One region of the Cupriavidus sp. DL-D2 genome, then DNA from elsewhere that is predicted to be linked to it. Evidence: predicted binding sites of a transcription regulator. Region 1 holds the regulator's gene; the other holds the start of a gene.
What was found. The regulator sigma-54, encoded in region 1, starts transcription at its own class of promoters, with help from an activator protein. The targets are predictions, from matches to a motif close to TGGCANGNAANCTGCTTT.
Positions count from the first base shown of each region.

Region 2: a site for sigma-54 is predicted at 5,892-5,909, ahead of ABDB81_RS13365 (pilin). Genes of this name have one in related genera too.

Region 1 covers NZ_JBDKXK010000004.1:151,288-160,470, reverse strand. Annotated here, with positions in the region: gene lptA (lipopolysaccharide transport periplasmic protein LptA) at 1-312, shown strand, start outside; gene lptB (LPS export ABC transporter ATP-binding protein) at 344-1,144, shown strand; gene ABDB81_RS03660 (RNA polymerase factor sigma-54) at 1,278-2,759, shown strand; gene raiA (ribosome-associated translation inhibitor RaiA) at 2,810-3,163, shown strand; gene ptsN (PTS IIA-like nitrogen regulatory protein PtsN) at 3,644-4,099, shown strand; gene hprK (HPr(Ser) kinase/phosphatase) at 4,158-5,129, shown strand; gene ABDB81_RS03640 (PsiF family protein) at 5,311-5,646, shown strand; gene rapZ (RNase adapter RapZ) at 5,812-6,732, shown strand; gene ABDB81_RS03630 (LON peptidase substrate-binding domain-containing protein) at 6,815-7,468, shown strand; gene mutY (A/G-specific adenine glycosylase) at 7,484-8,656, opposite strand; gene ABDB81_RS03620 (dynamin family protein) at 8,752-9,183, opposite strand, start outside.
Region 2 covers NZ_JBDKXK010000019.1:30,345-39,527, forward strand. Annotated here, with positions in the region: gene ABDB81_RS13345 (cupin domain-containing protein) at 1-1,000, opposite strand, end outside; gene ABDB81_RS13350 (peptidylprolyl isomerase) at 1,012-1,539, shown strand; gene ABDB81_RS13355 (hypothetical protein) at 1,679-2,752, opposite strand; gene mutS (DNA mismatch repair protein MutS) at 2,749-5,355, opposite strand; gene ABDB81_RS13365 (pilin) at 5,965-6,462, shown strand; gene ABDB81_RS13370 (inositol monophosphatase family protein) at 6,483-7,316, opposite strand; gene ABDB81_RS13375 (RNA methyltransferase) at 7,546-8,457, shown strand; gene cysE (serine O-acetyltransferase) at 8,756-9,183, shown strand, end outside.

The DNA of each region.
Region 1 (9,183 bases):
TACATCGACGGCTGGGGCGACCGCATCGAATACGATGGCAAGACCGAGGTCAACAAGCTGATCGGCCACGCACGCGCTGCACGTGTCTCGGGCGTCGGCGCCAAGATCCTCGACGAAATCCGCGGCGCCGTGATCACCTATGACAGCCGCAACGAGTACTACACCGCCACCGGCGGCGACAACAACACCACCGCGGGCAACCCGTCGGGCCGCGTACGCGCCGTGCTGTCGCCGCGCGCCGATGCCAGCGCCCCCGCCGCGAGCGGCGCCCCGCTGGACCTGAAGCCGTCCACGGCCCCGGCCAAGCCCTGAAACACAGCCCCTTCTATCGCCTCCGTATCCGATGAACGACTCCGCCACCCTCGCCTCCCCTGCCGCCTCTTCCGCTGCGAGCGTCCGCACCGACAGCAGCACGCTGGTCGTCCGCCATCTGAAGAAGCGTTACGGTACGCGCACGGTGGTCAAGGATGTCTCGCTTGACGTGAAGAGCGGCGAAGTGGTGGGCCTGCTGGGTCCGAACGGCGCGGGCAAGACCACATCGTTCTACATGATCGTGGGGCTGGTGGCACTCGACGAAGGCGACATCGTGCTGGACGACAAGCACATCAGCGGCCTTGCGATCCACGAGCGCGCGCGCATGGGCCTGTCCTATCTGCCGCAGGAAGCGTCGGTCTTCCGCAAGCTCAACGTCGAGGAAAACATCCGCGCCGTGCTGGAGTTGCAGGTGGAAAACGGCAAGTCGCTGACCAAGGCCGAGATCGACCGCCGGCTCGACTCCCTGCTGGACGACCTGCAGATCGCGCACCTGCGCAACAACCCGGCACTGTCGTTGTCGGGCGGTGAGCGCCGCCGGGTGGAAATTGCCCGCGCGCTCGCGTCGTCGCCGCGTTTCATCCTGCTGGACGAACCGTTTGCCGGTGTGGACCCTATCGCCGTGGGCGAAATCCAGCGGATCGTGAGTTTCCTGAAGGCCCGCAACATTGGCGTGCTGATTACCGACCACAATGTTCGCGAGACGCTGGGCATCTGCGACCACGCGTACATCATCAGCGAAGGTACGGTGCTGGCATCCGGCCTGCCAGAGGAAATCATCGCCAACGAATCTGTGCGCCGCGTCTATCTGGGCGAGAATTTCCGCATGTGATGCGTGCGGTGCGGCAATTTCTGCCCACGCTGCACACCGTTTTTCCAAAGCCGTTTCCGATCACGCAAGGTTGGGCGATAGGTTCTAGCAAATTCCGTTCCAACAACGGAAAGATGCGCATAGAATAGGTCGCATGAAACCTTCGCTTCAGCTCCGCCTCTCCCAGCATCTGGCCCTGACCCCGCAGCTGCAACAGTCGATCCGGCTGTTGCAGCTTTCCACGCTGGAACTGCAGCAGGAAGTGGAGCAGGCGCTGACGGAAAATCCGTTGCTCGAGCGCGAGAACGACTGGCTGGATAGTCCGCTGCGCGTGGCCGCGGACGGCTCGGTCAACCTCCAGACCGCACCGGCACCCGCACCGGCCGAACCCCAGGCCAACGGCACCGAACGTGCCGATGGCGCGGCGGGTGGCGAAGAGGAAAACTACAACGATACCGGCAGCGAGGACTACGGCAACGACTGGAGCCTCGACGACTTCGCGCGACGCCCGCAAGGCGACGAAGACGAGAAGACGCCGATGCAACTGCGCGACGCCGATCCGACGCTGCGCGAGTTCCTCATGGAGCAGCTCACGCCACTCAAGATCTCGGTGCGCGACAAGGGCCTGGCCATTTTCCTGATCGAGTCGCTCGACGACGACGGTTACCTGAGCGCCTCGCTCGAGGAAATTTGTTCGGAACTCCCGGAAGAACTCGAGTTCGAAGTGGATGAGGTGCAGGCGATACTTACGCTGCTGCAGAGCTTCGATCCACCCGGTGTCGGGGCACGGAACGCTGCGGAGTGCCTGAGTTTGCAGTTGAAGCGGTTGAAGCACCCGCAGCGCGAACTGGCGCTGACTATCGTCAATCATCATCTGGAACTGCTGGCCGTACGGGATTACACCCGGCTCAAGAAAGCCCTGCAGGTGGACGAAATAGCATTGAAGGCTGCGCACGAATTGATCCGCTCCCTCGCACCGTATCCAGGACACGCGTACAGCCGTCCGGAAGCGGACTTCGTGGTGCCGGATGTGTTTGTACGCAAGAGCGGCAGCGGATGGATCGCGCAGCTCAATCCGGACGTGATGCCGCGCCTGCGCATCAACGATATGTACGCGCAGATTCTGCGCGGTGCGAAGGGCGAGGCAGGGGCTGCCGGACTGCAGCAAAAGCTGCAGGAAGCACGGTGGCTCATCAAGAACATCCAGCAACGATTCGATACGATCCTGCGGGTGTCGCAGGCGATTGTGGAGCGTCAAAAGAACTTTTTCTCGCACGGGGAAATCGCGATGCGCCCCTTGGTTTTGCGTGAAATTGCCGATACACTGGGTTTACACGAGTCGACCATTTCCCGGGTCACAACGAACAAGTACATGGCCACGCCGATGGGTACTTTCGAGTTGAAGTACTTCTTCGGAAGCCACGTCTCCACGGAGACGGGTGGCGCGGCCTCATCCACGGCTATACGCGCGCTGATCAAGCAACTGATAGGAGCCGAAGACCCCAGGAATCCTCTTTCCGACAGCCGCATCGCCGAACTGCTGGGCGAACAGGGCTTTGTGGTCGCACGCCGCACGGTGGCGAAATATCGCGAAGCATTGAAAATCCCCGCAGTGAATCTCCGCAAGTCTTTGTAGCCGAGCCGTAACCGCCTGCCTGGTGCGGCTCTTTCAGAAGGAGAAGCGCTATGAACTTCAAGATCAGTGGACACCACCTCGACATCACGCCCCCGCTGCGTGAGTATGTGGAAACGAAACTGGAGCGAATTGTCAGACATTTCGATCAGGTCATTGGCGTAAGCGTGCTGCTATCAGTCGACAATCACAAGGAAAAGGACAAGCGTCAGTACGCGGAAATCAATCTGCACCTCAAAGGCAAGGACATCTTCGTCGAAGCCCATCATGAAGACCTGTACGCGGCGATCGACTGTCTGGTCGACAAGCTCGACCGCCAGGTGATCCGCTACAAGGATCGCGTGCAAGGGCATGACCGCGAGGCGGTCAAGTACCAGATGGCCGAAGCGCAGCTACAGCAACAATAACCAGCGCAACGAAACGACAGTTTCAGTTGTCCTGAGAGGACTGACAGGAAGAGAGCAAAGCCGCGCATCTGCGCGGCTTTTTTGATGGGGCGTCCGGTTGCCGCACAACTTTCCATTCCTCACGCGTTACCTCGACACCACTAAGCGACGAATTGATACACCGAAGGTGTTCGCATCTCTCGCATGTCGGTGTATGCTGCACCACAAATCACAGGCAGAACGGTCCCGTCATGCGGAACCGGCGGTGCGCCCTGCAGGCGCACGGGTCGGGCAGCATTTCGGGTGGGCAAACCGGTCGACGACCTCGCGGCGGAAGTCCGCAGGCGCGACGCTGCAGCGCACAAGTGCGTGGCAGCCCTGCTCTATAATGGCCGGACGCTCCAATGCGGGCGACTGGCACCTCAATATCCTGATTGCCCCCAACTCGGCGGGCCGGTCCATGCGCGCCGGCTTGTCACTCGGACTTCTCGTGCATCGCCCATGAATCGTTTGGCCAAACTGCTGCCACCTGGCAACATCCATCTCGACGTCACCGTCACCAGCAAGAAGCGGGTCTTCGAGCAAGCCGGGCTCCTGTTCGAGAACAACCATGGCGTGGCGCGGGCCACTGTTACCGACAACCTCTTTGCGCGCGAGTCCCTGGGTTCCACCGGGCTTGGCGCTGGAGTTGCCATTCCGCACGGCCGCATCAAGGGCCTGAAGCAGCCGCTGGCGGGCTTCATGCGCCTGGCGGAACCCATCCCGTTCGAATCGCCCGATGGCAAGCCGGTCTCGCTGTTGATCTTCCTGCTGGTGCCCGAGCAGGCCACGCAGCAGCATCTGGAAATTCTTTCCGAAATTGCCCAGTTGCTGTCGGACCGCGAAATGCGCGAAGGGCTGGCGACGCTCCCCACGCCGGAAGCCGTCCACCAGTTGCTATCGGACTGGCATCCCTAACGCCGGAATCGCCCGCCGCAGCCCACTGTCCTACCGCCCCTCCTGAAAGTCATCCCGCATGGAACTCACCGGCGTCACCTCGCAGTCGATCTTCGACGACAACGCAGCAGACATCAAACTGTCGTGGGTCGCCGGCCTTGAAGGTGCGGACCGCGCCTTCGATGTCGAGTTCGCGCGTGAAGCCACCTCCGCGGCGGACCTCGTGGGCCACTTGAACCTGATCCACCCGAACCGGATCCAGGTGCTCGGCAAACCCGAAATCCTTTATTACCAGCGTCTCGACGACGAGCCGCGCAAGCGTCAGATGGGCGAGCTGATCCTGCTCGAGCCGCCCTTCCTGGTCATCGCCGACGGCATGGAGCCGCCGCCCGACCTCGAACTGCGCTGCACGCGTTCGTCCACGCCGCTGTTCACCACGCCGGTATCGTCGGCGGCCGTGATCGATCACCTGCGCCTGTACCTGTCGCGTATCTCGGCACCGCGCGTGACGATGCACGGCGTGTTCCTCGACATCCTCGGCATGGGCGTGCTGATCATGGGCGAATCGGGCCTGGGCAAGAGCGAACTGGGCCTCGAACTGATTTCGCGCGGCCATGGCCTCGTGGCCGACGATGCCGTGGATTTCGTGCGGCTGGGTCCAGACTTCATCGAGGGTCGCTGCCCGCCGCTGCTGCAGAACCTGCTCGAAGTGCGCGGCCTTGGCCTGCTCGATATCAAGACGATCTTCGGTGAAACGGCCGTACGCCGGAAAATGAAGATCAAGCTCGTGGTTCAACTCGTCCGCCGCAACGATGGCGAGTTCGAGCGCCTGCCGCTGGATTCGCAATACCTCGACGTGCTCGGCCTGCCCATCCACATGGTGAAGATCCAGGTGGCAGCCGGTCGAAATCTCGCCGTGCTGGTGGAAGCCGCCGTGCGCAACACGATACTGCGCCTGCGCGGCATCGACACGCTGCGCGACTTCATGGACCGGCAGCGCGCGGCCATGCAAGCCGATGTGGTGTCACGCGGACAGGGCCGGTTGCTCTAGGCATTTTCCGAACATCGCTTTCCCGCAAACGCCCGCTTCATTCAGCGGGCGTTTTCATTTCCTTACAAGCTGGCCTGCCGCTGCGTCAACGGCAGCCGCACACGCGCCGTTTTGTGCTGTAATGGCCGCCATCCCGTTCGGATTGCCCATGAAAGTGTTTTTCCACAGCCAGGAGAGAAGCATGAAGAAACTGATCGCGATGTGTGTGCTGGTGACCCCGCTGTTCGCCACGGCAGCGTTTGCCCAAGGCGCATCGGCTCCGGCTGCGGCCGAGAAATCGGGCAAGACGGCACAACAGGAAAAGATGGCAGCCTGCGCCAAGGCTAACAAGGGCAAGAAGGGCGACGAGTACAAGAAGGCCCAGAGCGAATGCCTGTCCGGCTCTGGCCCGGCCGCCGCAGCCGAGCCGAAAACCCAGCAGGAAAAAATGGCAGCGTGCGCCAAGGCCAACAAGGGCAAGAAGGGCGACGAATACAAGAAGGCGCAGAGCGAGTGCCTGTCGGCCAAACCGGCCTGATCCTGATCCGCCCTGTGGCGGTTCCAGGCGATAAATGGCGAATCGGATGCGGTTCGCCATTTTTCTTAGCATCTGTCGCGTTCTGTCGTTAAATGCCCGCCGCAACCTCCAATCGAGAAGCGCTGTCATGACGCGGCCATCATGCGGTGCTATCCTTGCGTCGCTATGCGGATCATTCTTATCACCGGGATCTCCGGCTCGGGTAAGTCGGTTGCCCTGAACGTTCTGGAAGACGCGGGCTACTACTGCGTCGACAACCTGCCAGCCCAGTTCATCCCCGAACTCGCCACCTATCTGGCCGACCAGGGCTACTCGCACCTGGGCGTGGCCACCGATATTCGCAGCCGCGAATCGCTGGCGCGCCTGCCCGATACCGTGCGCGAACTGTCGGCCCAGCATCAGGTGCAGGTGCTGTTCCTGACTGCCAACACCGATGCGCTGGTGCAGCGCTATTCCGAAACACGACGCCGCCATCCGCTCTCGACGCGTGTCGGCAGCGCAAATGGCGGAACAGGGCCGGACAAGGCCGAGGCGGAAGCAGAAGCTGCCGCCAGCGATACCTCGCTGATCGAAGCCATCGAGATGGAGCGGGAGCTGTTGAGCCCGCTATCCGAATCGGCCCATCGCATCGATACCAGCAACGTGCGAACCAATACGCTACGCAGCTGGATCAAGGAACTGATCAGCAGCAACGGCGGCACCGAGAGCGAACCGCTCACACTGCTGTTCGAATCGTTCGGATTCAAGCACGGGGTACCCAGCGATGCCGACATGGTGTTCGATGTCCGCTCGTTGCCCAATCCCTACTACGACCTGGCGCTGCGCCCGCTGACGGGCCGCGATGCACCGGTCGTGGATTTCCTGCAGAGCCAGCCGATGGTGCTGGCGATGGCCGAGGACATCCGCGCCTATGTGGAGAAGTGGCTACCGAGTTTCATTGCCGATAACCGTAGCTACCTGACCGTCGCCATCGGCTGTACGGGCGGGCAGCACCGCTCGGTGTTCATCGCGGAAAGACTCGCCAACTATTTCCGGGCGCATGGTAATGTGCTGGTCAGACACCGCGAAATGGCCTCTGGCGGCTGAGATGCGGTCTTGAGCGGACGGCGCGCCGGGCGTCGTCACGTCACCGTCGCGTTTCTGTCGCGTCATTGGAGCGGCCCTTCGCATGTCGACATCCTCTACCGACACCGCATCCCCACTTCCCATCCTGGATGCGTTGCCACTGTTTCCCCTCAACACGGTCCTGTTCCCCGATGGCCGCCTGCCGCTGCGCGTCTTCGAAAAGCGCTACGTGGACATGGTGCGCAACTGCATGCGGGACGGCACACCGTTCGGCGTCTGCCTGATTGCCAGCGGCGAAGAGGTTGCGCGTCCCGGCCACGCCACCACGCCCGAAGAGATCGGCTGCCTGGCCGAGATCGTCGACTGCAACGTGGAGCAACTTGGTGTGCTGCTCATCGAGACACGCGGGCGGCAACGCTTCCGTGTGCTGTCCCACACCACGCGTGACGACGGACTGGTAGTGGCCGAGGCCGAAGTGCTCCCCGCCGATGTCATCGACTGCAAGCTCGAACTGCTGGGCGAATGCCTGTCGGCACTACGCAGAATCGTGTCCTCGCTGCACACCGAGCAGCCCGATAAGTCGAAGCTGCCTTTCTCCGAACCGTATCTGTGGGATGACCCGAGCTGGGTCGCGAACCGTCTATGCGAACTGCTGCCGGTGCCCCTCAAGGCCAAGCAGATGCTGATGGCGCTGCCCGACGCGGGCATACGCATCGAGATCGTGCATCGCTATATGCGGCAGCATCACATCGTCTGACTTGAGGTCAGGTGCTCAGAACAGTCCGATACGCGCCTGATCGTCGAGCAGCTTTCGCACTGGCGCCGGCGTGCCCAGCGCGTCCAGATCGTCGAGCGACAGCCAGCGGCTACTGGCATCGCCCTTCCAGTCCGTTCCTTCCATATCGATGCGAATCGCGCGAATCAGCAATCGAAAGTGCGTGAAGACGTGCGTGAGCTCGCCTGCGAGCCAGGCACGCTCCGGTTTTCCATACTGGCGCGCCATGTCGAGTGCGGCGTCTTCGGCGGCTTCGGCATCGAAAGGCACGGACTCCACGGCCATCTCCGGCAGGCTCCACAGGCCGCCCCAGATGCCACTGTCGGGGCGCAGTGTCACCAGCACGTCGCGCCCATTTCGCACGATCAGCATGACAGTGCTGCGCTCTGGAATCGCCGCACGCGGTTTGGGCGTAGGCAGCACGGCCGTCAGGTTATCGCGGCGCGCCACGCAGTCCGCAGCCAACGGGCATGCCGAGGCATCGGTCACGCAGGCGGGCTTACCGCGCGAGCACAGTGTGGCACCGAGATCCATCACGCCTTGCGTGTAGGCCACCATGTCCTCGGCCTGCTGCGGACCAGCCGGCGGCAAGGCCTGTTCTGCCAGCGCCCACATGCGCGTCTCGATGGCGCGCTCGCCCGGATAGCCGTGGATACCGAACACGCGCGCAAAGACGCGCTTCACATTGCCGTCGAGAATCGGCGAACGAACACCCGCGCTGAACGCAGCAATTGCCGCCGCAGTGGAGCGTCCGATGCCCGGCAACGTGACGAGCACGGCCGGATCGGTCGGGAAGACACCACCATGCTCGTCGACCACAGCCTTCGCGCAACGATGCAGGTTGCGCGCGCGCGAGTAGTAGCCCAGGCCAGCCCATAACGCCATCACCTGATCCGCCGGTGCCGAAGCCAGATCGGCCACGGTAGGCAGTGCGGCGAGGAAGCGCTGGAAATACTCGATCACGGCCGCCACCTGCGTCTGCTGCAGCATGATCTCGGACAGCCAGATGCGATAGGGGTCGCGGGTGTTCTGCCACGGCAGGTCATGCCGGCCATGCTGGCGCTGCCAGTTCACCACACGCATACCGAAATCCGGCGGAACGGTGATGTCCCGGACAACGGCTTCAGGAGCGGGGACGGAGGCGCGAGCAGCGGCGGACTTGCGGGGCATTGCGGGGTATCTTGGAATGAAAAAAGCGCCGCTCCGAGGCGGCGCCACATGATACATCGGGGGCAGCGCGCCCCCTGTCGATTCGACTGCAAGCCCTACGCCGCTTTCACTTCTGCTTCAAGCTGCGGTGTGATCATCTTGCGCGCATACAATTCGATCTTCCCGCTGCGCTCGTCCAGGCCATTGAGCACTTCCTCGAGTTCCGCGATGCGGCTTTCGAGCGTGTCGGTGGCTTCGTGAATCCGTTCGATCGAATCCACGCGGCGGCGCAGTTGCTTCTGGTGCTCGCGCACCTGCGCTTCGAGCGGCGTCATTACGGACTTGAGCCAGATCTCGATATCGCGGTTCAGATCGCGGAAATTCTCCAGCACGCGGCTGGCCATCGTCGCGAACGCGTTCTGCACCAGTTGCGGCCGCGAACGCGTGAGCATGCTGACCGTGCCGAAGTGCGCATTGACCAGCGCCAGCGTTTCCTGCAGCTCGTTGGTGTAGCGCGAGGTCACGAATTGCATCGGCGAAGGCAGCGT
Region 2 (9,183 bases), on a different contig from region 1:
TCGTACCGGGAGCAAGGACCACGCCATGCGCCTTGGCCAGCTTCAGGTACTGTTTCAACGTGATCTCTTCGACCTCGTTGAACTGCACCGACGCCTTGGGCTCGGAGAGGTGGCTGCCCAGGAACTCGGAGACCAGGGCGGCGTTCCAGCGTAGTGCCTGTAGCCGCTCCGTCACGGCGCGGGCCAGCCCGGCCGGGAGCTTTGCCGGGGTCGATGTGGCCTTTTCGCCTGCGTCGGCATAGCGGCCATCGAGCCCTTCGTTGGTTTCCACGGTCTCGGACAACCAGGCCAGAAAGTGCCCGGCGAGTTCACGGTAGGTGGGGGCGCGGAAGCCGATGGATGCGGTCATGCACTCGCCTTCGGCCACGCCGTCATGCGCATACTGCGGCGGCAGGTAGAGCATGTCGCCTGGCTCCAGGACCCATTCCTCTTCGGCGGTAAAGTCGGCGAGGATCTTGAGCGGCATGTCGGGGATCAGGTCGAGCTTCGTCTGTGACGAAATCCGCCAGCGGCGCCGGCCCGATACCTGCAGCAGGAACACGTCATAGGAATCGAAGTGCGGTCCCACGCCACCGCCATCGGTCGCGTAACTGATCATCACGTCATCGAGCCGTGCATCGGGCGCGAAGCGGAACTGGCTCATCAGGTCTGCCGCGGCCTGGTTGTGCAGGTTCACGCCCTGGACCAGGAGGGACCACTTGCCAGTCTTTCGTGACGGCAGGTTGTCCTCCGAGAAGGGTCCATGTTCGAGCTTCCAGCGGTTGCGAAAGTACGACACCAACCGCGATTCCACATCGTCGCGGTCCGCCAGTTCCAAAAGCGCTTCGCGCGACACTGGGGGCACGATTCCAGGCACGGCCTGTCGAATCAGCAACGGTTTGCGGTGCCAGACGTCACGCATGAATGCCGCGGGTGTCATGCCCCCGAGCAGCGTGAGCGGCGCGTCAGGATCAATGGGTCCCGCAGGCAGGGCCTGCGCGTATAATGCGGAATCGCTCATGGAGTCAAGAATTGAAAATCGCTAAGAACACGGTGGTGTCCGTGATGTACAAGCTGTCGGACGCGCAGGGCAATCTGATCGAAGAGTCCGATGAGCCCATGGTCTATTTGCACGGCGGCTATGATGGCACGTTCCCCAAGATCGAGGAAGCGCTGGACGGCCACGACGTCGGTTTCGAAACCCAGCTGCAGCTCGAACCCGAAGACGCATTTGGCGACTACGACGCTGAGCTGGTCAAGGTGGAAGCGCGTGACCGCTTCCCCGAGCCGCTCGAAGTTGGCATGCAGTTCGAGGGCGTACCCGAAGACGGCGACGATGAAGATACGATCGTCTACACCGTGACCGATGTGGCGGAAGACAAGGTGGTGCTTGACGGCAACCACCCGCTGGCCGGCATGGCCCTGCGTTTCTGGCTGCAAGTTTCCGAAGTGCGTGAAGCCACCGACGACGAAGTCGAGCATGGCCACGCCCACGGTGCCTCGGGCATCGAAGTCGTCGACGAAGACGACGACGGCGAAAGCCCGCGCACGCTGCACTGATCCACTCTCGATTCCCTTACGAATCTTCCGGGCGATACGCGACAGGTCATCGCAAGAAGCAAGCAAAAAGCCGGCATTTGCCGGCTTTTTGCTTGGCTGCGCAGACTGTTTGTCTGCCATCCACTTCGTTTGATCCTGGTCAGTTGTTTTTCGGCCCATCCTGCAGCGTCACCTGGAAAACCGATCGTGTGTTGGGCGTGACAGTCAATTCGACCCAACGGGATGGCGTCCCGATCGGGAGCGATACGCGCGTGAAATTGCCGAGGATCTTGCCGTCCTTGTCCTTCAGGGGTTTGTCGATGCTGAAGCCGCTGTCGCTGGCGTGTATCAGCAGCACCTGTCCCGGAAATTTTGCGCTGAGTTCGCGCATCTGATTCTTGAATTCCAGATAGCCGTCGCGGGTGCCACGTCGCATGAAGCCATCGAGCAGCGACGGCTTTCCGCGCTTTTCCCAACCATTCCCGAACTCCGGGTCGGCATGCGCCACCACCAGGATGCCGGGCAGGTCGCGTTGCCTGGCCACCGAGAACGCGCGATGCAGCCATTGCCGGTTGGCTTCGCGACGGTCCTCGAACTCGCCGTTTCGGCCGCCCTCGCTCCGATAGTGGTTGTTGTCGCCGGGCAGGTTCAGGCCCACTACCATCACGCCACCCACTATCAGCCGCACGTTCTCGCGGAAGCTGCGGAACATCGCCTGGTCCGACTGCCGGATCACCGGCAGCGTTCGACGGCCCAGCGTCGTGTCCACCGGAAAATACAGTTCGCGCAGGCGGTTCAGGCGCTCAACGGCGTCGAACTTGCCGTTGACGGGCTTGTGGCATTCGGCCCAGTCGGTTTCTCCGGGCACGAAGAGCAGCGGGGCAGGCGAGTCATCCAGCACGCGCTGCCGCGCACCCAGAATGGTGTCCGCACACGATTCGGTATCGCCCTTGATGCCACCTGCATGGATGATCAGCGCCATCTGTCGGGCGTTCATCAGATCGAACAGCGCAGAGGCGTCAGTCTCGGCCTCCGGCCATTGCGGCACGTCGGCAATCAGTCCGATACGCGTCGGCTGGACCACCGGCGCGGGCGGGGGACGAACCGCAGTGGTACGAGCGGCGTAGGCCGGGCCGGGTATGCTCAGCCACGCGCTGCATACGACGGTCAGGAGCGCGACGCCGAGCGCGCGCCGGCCATGGCAGGTCGAGCCAGTCGGGCAAGGTGCCGTCATGGCCGGGTAGCGGACTGCGCGAGCGTCTTGAGCCGGTACAACGCTTCCAGCGCATCGCGCGGCGACAGGTTGTCCGGATCGATTTCCTCCAACGCGTCGAGCGCAGCGGAAGATTCGCCCATGACCTGTGTCTGCATCGGCGCGGGAACTTCCATCTCGTCGTCCAGCGGCGTGGCCGGTGCGGCGAACAGGTCCATCTGCGGTGTCGGCGTGGCATCGGCCGACTGCTGTTCGAGCCACGCCAGATGTTTGCGCGCGGCACGAATCACCGGCTGTGGCACGCCAGCCAACTGCGCCACCTGCAGGCCGTAGCTCTGGCTCGCCGGACCGTCCTGCACCGCATGCAGGAACACGATGCCGTCGCCATGCTCCACAGCGGACAGGTGGACGTTGGCGGCCTGCGGGAACTCCTGCGGCAGCTGCGTCAATTCGAAGTAGTGCGTGGCGAACAGCGTATGGCTGCGGTTGTGCGACAGCAGGTGCCGCGCGATGGCCCACGCCAGTGCCAGGCCATCGAACGTCGATGTACCGCGTCCGATTTCATCCATCAGGACAAGGCTCGACGGTGTGGCGTTGTGCAGGATGCCGGCGGCCTCGGTCATCTCGACCATGAACGTCGAGCGCCCGCCCGCCAGATCGTCGGCGGCGCCAATGCGCGTGAAGATGCGATCGACGGGACCGATCACGGCGCGGCGTGCGGGCACCCAGGCGCCCACGCAGGCCAGCAACACGATCAGCGCGGTCTGGCGCATGAACGTCGACTTGCCGCCCATGTTCGGGCCGGTGATCAGCAGCAGCTTGCGCGCCTCCGTGAGGTGGCAGTCATTGGCGATAAACGCGACCGACTCCGCCGCCAGTTGGCCCTCGACCACCGGATGCCGGCCCTGCGAGATGTCGATCACGTTCTCGGTCACGCGTTCCGGCTGTGTCCAGTCCAGCGTTCGCGCGCGCTCCGCGAGCGTGGCCAGCACGTCGAGACGCGCCAGCGCGGCGGCCACGCGACGCAGGCTGCCGATATGCGGCAGCAGCGTCTGGAGCAGCGCCTCGTACAACTGTTTCTCGCGTGCCAGCGCACGGTCCTGCGCCGACAGCGCCTTGTCCTCGAAGGCTTTCAGTTCTGGCGTGATGTAGCGCTCGGCGTTCTTGAGCGTCTGGCGGCGCCGGTAGTCGTCGGGTACCTTGTCGGCTTGTCCGTTCGTGACCTCGATATAGAAGCCATGCACGCGGTTGTACTCGACGCGCAGATTGGAAATGCCGGTGCGTTCGCGCTCGCGGGTTTCCAGGCTGATCAGGAATTGCCCACAGTTTTCTGAGATGTCGCGCAGTTCGTCGAGCTCCGCGTCATAGCCGCGCGCGATCACGCCGCCGTCGCGAATCACGGTCGACGGCTCGTCTGCCACGGCGCTCGCCAGCAGATCCAGGCAGTCTTGCGGGACATCGAGTTCCTCGAGCGTCTCGGCCAGCAGCGCGGCGTCATCGGCCAAGGTGACACTGGCCTGTACCAGCGGCAGGCCACGCAGCGTATCCCGCAGGGCCGACAGGTCTCGCGGCCGTGCCGACAGCAGTGCGAGCCGCGCCGTGATGCGCTCGACGTCGCACAGCTTGCGTAGATGCGACCGGACAGCGTCGGGGTCTTGTGAGATGAGCGCGCCAATGGCTTGCTGACGGGCACGTGGCAGTGCCGGATCGCGCAGCGGATGATGGAGCCAGTGCCGCAACGCGCGGCTGCCCATTGTCGTGGAGCAGGTGTCGAGCAGCGAGAACAGCGTGGGCGATTCGCCGCCGCGTAGCGTCTCGGTCAGTTCGAGATTGCGGCGCGTGGGGGTGTCGATGCCCACGAACTCCGATTCGCGCTCGACGGTCACGCCTTGCACGTGGCGCAAGGACTGGCCCTGCGTACTTGCCGCGTAGTTGAGCAGCGCGCCCGCAGCACCCAGTGCCGCGCCAAGTCCTGCGCAGCCGAACGGCTCCAGGCTGGCGACACCGATCTGCTCGCGCAGGCGCCGCGTGCCGGCTTCCTGGTCGAAATGCCATTCGGGCAGCCGCGTGCGCGCACAGGCCAGGGCGGGCAGTTCGATGCCATCGGCGTAAAGCAGTTCGGCGGGGCGGACACGTTCCAGTTCGCGCGACAGTTGCGCGCCATCGCATTCCATCAGCCGCAGTTCGCCGCTGGCGAGGTTCAGCCATGCAAGACCGGTCTTGCTGACGCCGCGTCGCGTGGTCTGCTGGTGGACGGCCATCAGGAACGAGTCGACCTTGTCCGACAGCAGCGCGGCATCGGTCAACGTGCCCGGCGTCACGATTCGCACGACCTTGCGCTCGACCGGCCCCTTGCTGGTGGCCGGGTCGCCAATCTGCTCGCAGATCGCCACGGATTCGCCCAGCTTGACCAGTCGTGCGAGGTACTGATCCGCCGAGTGGAAGGGGATGCCCGCCATGCGGATGGGTACGCCACCGGACTGGCCGCGTGCGGTCAGCGTGATGTCGAGCAGCCGAGCGGCCTTCTCGGCGTCGTCATGGAACAGCTCGTAGAAGTCGCCCATCCGGTAGAAAAGCAGCGTGTCCGGGTGGTCCGCCTTGATGCCGGTGTACTGCTGCATCATCGGGGAGAGTTTTTCGGCTTGCCCGGACTTGGCCGCTTTATCCACCTTGGCCGTCTTGGCCGGCTTCTCGGAATGTTCCGGGACAGCCGAGTCGCCTTGGGTGGCTATTGCGTCAACGGCGTCAGAGCGGTTGTCGCCGACCGTGGCGCTGTCGGTTGCGGGAAGGTTGGAAAGGGTTTCTGCGGACATGCGTTCCTCGCGGGCGGTCTGGCAGGGCCGCCGGTGTATCGGTTGCCACATCGGGGATGGCTGGCGGTACGTCCGGATGCCTCGGGGCATCCGCGCGGCCAAGCCATTCCTTCCGTGGCGCAAAGCGGCATTTTACTGCCTGGTCAACCCTCGGCCCATGCGGCGGATTCTCATTTTTGAATGAGACGTTTCGCCTCTGACGAATTTTTGGTGGGACGCTTCTTGGCGAAGTGCAGCATGCCGGGATTTGTCACCTGGTCCGGCAGCGCACATCGAACTTGTCAGCCCGAAGGTACGCGCGACGTGACCGGCGGACAGAATTTGTCACTTCCGGGGTCGTTCAGACATGGCACAAAGCTTGGATAGGACCGCAGGCACCGGCACGAATCCAACAAAACGCCGACAACGGGACGAGTACGTATGCGCAGCAAGAAAGCGGGAATCGGACCGGAACAATCCGAAAGAAAGCGCGGCAGGCTCGAAAGGGGTTTTGCGCTGATCGAATTGATGATCGTGGTGGCAATCATCGGGATCCTGGCCGCCATTGCCATCCCGACCTACCAGGATTACACGGTCAAGGCGCAGGTGGCGCGAGCGTTCTGGGAGGCATCGGCCTACAAGATCCCGGTGGAGGAGCGGCTGCAGCACGGCGTGCATGCATTCCCCGATGCCAGGGACGCACTGGGCTATATCCAGTCGCCGCTGACCGCCACGCCCAATACTTTCGTGTTCAACGCGGATGGGTCTGGTGCCATCGTGGTGTTGCTGGATGGCGATGTGCATGTGGCCGCCCGCAACACGCGTATCACGGTGGGGCGGCTGACCGATGGGACGTGGAACTGCGCGGTGCGAGGCGGCAGCGATGGTTTCAAACAGAACTACCTGCCCACGGCCTGTACCCTCGACAGGAGCGCCTGACGGCGCCCCCCCGGCGAAGATCAGTCCTGGATCGGCTTCAGCTTCGGCTTGGCGTTGTCCAGCGAGAACGGCGTCAGCAGGCGCACCATCTGCGCAAATGCCTTCGGGTTGCCGGCCAGCACTTCGCCTTGTTCCATCTGGCGCGATTCGCCAGCGTAGTTGCCCACCAGGCCGCCGGCCTCGGTGATCAGCAGCATGCCGGCTGCCATGTCCCACGGTTTCAGGCCGGTTTCGAAGAAGCCATCCAGGCGGCCGCAGGCCACATAGGCCAGGTCCAGCGCTGCGGCGCCCGGGCGGCGCAGGCCAGCGCAGCTACGCGTCATCAGCGAGAAGATTTCGAGGTACTCGTCCATGCCGTCGAGATCACGGAACGGGAAGCCCGTGCCGATCAGGCAGTCGGCCAGCTTGTCGCGGCGCGTCACGCGGATGCGGCGGTTATTCAGGAACGCGCCGGCGCCCTTGCTGGCCGTGAACAGTTCGTCACGCGTGGGGTCGTAGACCACCGCCTGCGAGGGTACGCCCTTGTGCAGCAGGCCGATCGAAACCGCGTATTGGGGAAAGCCGTGGATGAAGTTGGTCGTGCCGTCGAGCGGGTCGATGACCCAGGTGAATTCGCTCTGCTCTTCGCCTTCGGCCCAGGATTGGCCGGACTCTTCCGCTAGAATGGCGTGCTCGGGGTAGGCGGTGCTGATGATCTCGATGATCGCCGCTTCGGCTGCGCGGTCGACTTCGGTCACGAAATCGTTGTGCTGTTTGCGCGAAACGCGCACCAGGTCGACGTCCATCGACGCACGGTTGATGATGGAACCCGCCTTGCGGGCCGCCTTGACGGCGATATTGAGCATCGGATGCATGAATCTCTCCAGACGGCGCAGCAAGGCATGGATCGCGCGGCGTCCCCGCCAGCATGGTGGTCAGGAATGCGCGAATGCCCGGCGTTGGCCGAACAACACAACGGATTGTAGAAGAACGAGGGGCGCCGCCGGTTCTGGCGACGCGCCGCAAATTGAAGGCAGCATTGTATAGGAAACCCGGCCCGCCGCACGCCTCGATGCGGTAATCGGTGACGACGGGCCATCCCAAATGACTGAAGCGTTGAATCAATCGGCCGGACCAGATCCGGCATCCCCGGCATCGTGTGATCCGGGAAACATTTTTTCCCGGGTCCGTGTGGTGCTCGTGGAGACAAGCCACCCGGGCAACGTGGGTTCGGTGGCGCGTGCGATGAAGACCATGGGCTTCGGTGCAGCGCCGGGCGGCCTTGTGCTGGTGTCGCCGCGCGAGCCTGATGTGTTGGCCCATGCCGATGCCGTGGCCATGGCCAGTGGCGCGGACGATGTGCTGGCGGGCGCCCGTATCGTCCCCGATATCGAGACCGCGCTGGCCGGAACGGCCTTTACCGTCGCGATGACGGCGCGCCAGCGTGAATTCGGCCCGCCCCGCCTGCTGCCGCGTGCGGCGGCGGCGCAGGCACACACGGTGCTGGCCGGTGCGGACGACGCAGCCATGATCGCCTTCGTGTTCGGCAACGAGCGTTATGGCCTGCCCAACGAGGCGGTGCTGCGCTGCTCCGCCGTGACCCATATCCCGGCCAATCCGGCCTATAGCTCGCTGAATCTCGCGCAGGCGGTGCAGTTGATCACCTACGAAATGCGCCTGGCGCTGCTCGATGGGCAAGTGCCGCGCGGCGAGGCGGCCTCGGACGCCACGCCCAATATCGGCTATTCTGGTGAGCCTGCCACGACCGAGCAGATCGAATCGATGTTCGGGCATCTGCAGGCGGGGCTGGCGGCCATCGGGTTTCTCGATCCTGCCAATCCGCGCAAGCTGATGCCGCGCCTGCGCCGGATGTTTGCCCGCGCCGGCCTGGAGCGCGAGGAGGTCAACATCCTGCGCGGCATCGCCAAGCGGATGCTGCTGACGGGCGGCAAGCCCGCCGGCGCGGACGCTGCAGGGCAGGTTGACGACGATATCGACAAGGACATCCATCCGTGAATTTCTACCCGGCATTCGCACCGCACGACGATACCCGAGGCGCCTCCCGCCATCTGGGGTCGTGCGGCTGTTGCCGGCTGCCGGATCGATGTTGAGGGCACTGCGACCCCAAAGGCCCTGACAGCGTCAGGGGCGGCGGCAGGCTCGCAAATCTCTTACACTCGCTGCTCGCATGCGACCGGACCGTCCCCCCACGGCCGCACAGAGCGCAGTACCCGCTTACCGCTTATGACCGCGCCGGCGACCGTCGTGCTCTTGCATGGATGGCGCATCGGCGCGGCAACACGACACGACAAAGATGTTCACTCGCCTGAAGGAAGAAATCGACGCCATCATGCGGCGGGACCCCGCCGCGCGCAGCCGTCTCGAGGTGCTGACCTGCTATCCGGGCCTGCATGCCGTGATGTTCCACCGCGTGGCCAATGCCTGCTGGCGGTCCGGATTCCATTGGCTGGGGCGCTGGATTTCGCACTGGTCGCGCTTCCTGACCGGCATCGAGATCCATCCGGCGGTAAAGCTGGGGCGACGTGTGTTCATCGACCACGGCATGGGCGTGGTGATTGGCGAGACTGCCGAGATTGGCGATGACTGCACGATCTACCAGGGCGTGACGTTGGGCGGCACGTCGCTCTACAAGGGGCAGAAGCGGCATCCGACGCTGGGTACGGGCGTGGTGGTCAGTGCCGGCGCCAAGGTGCTGGGCGGGTTCGAGGTGGGCGATGGCGC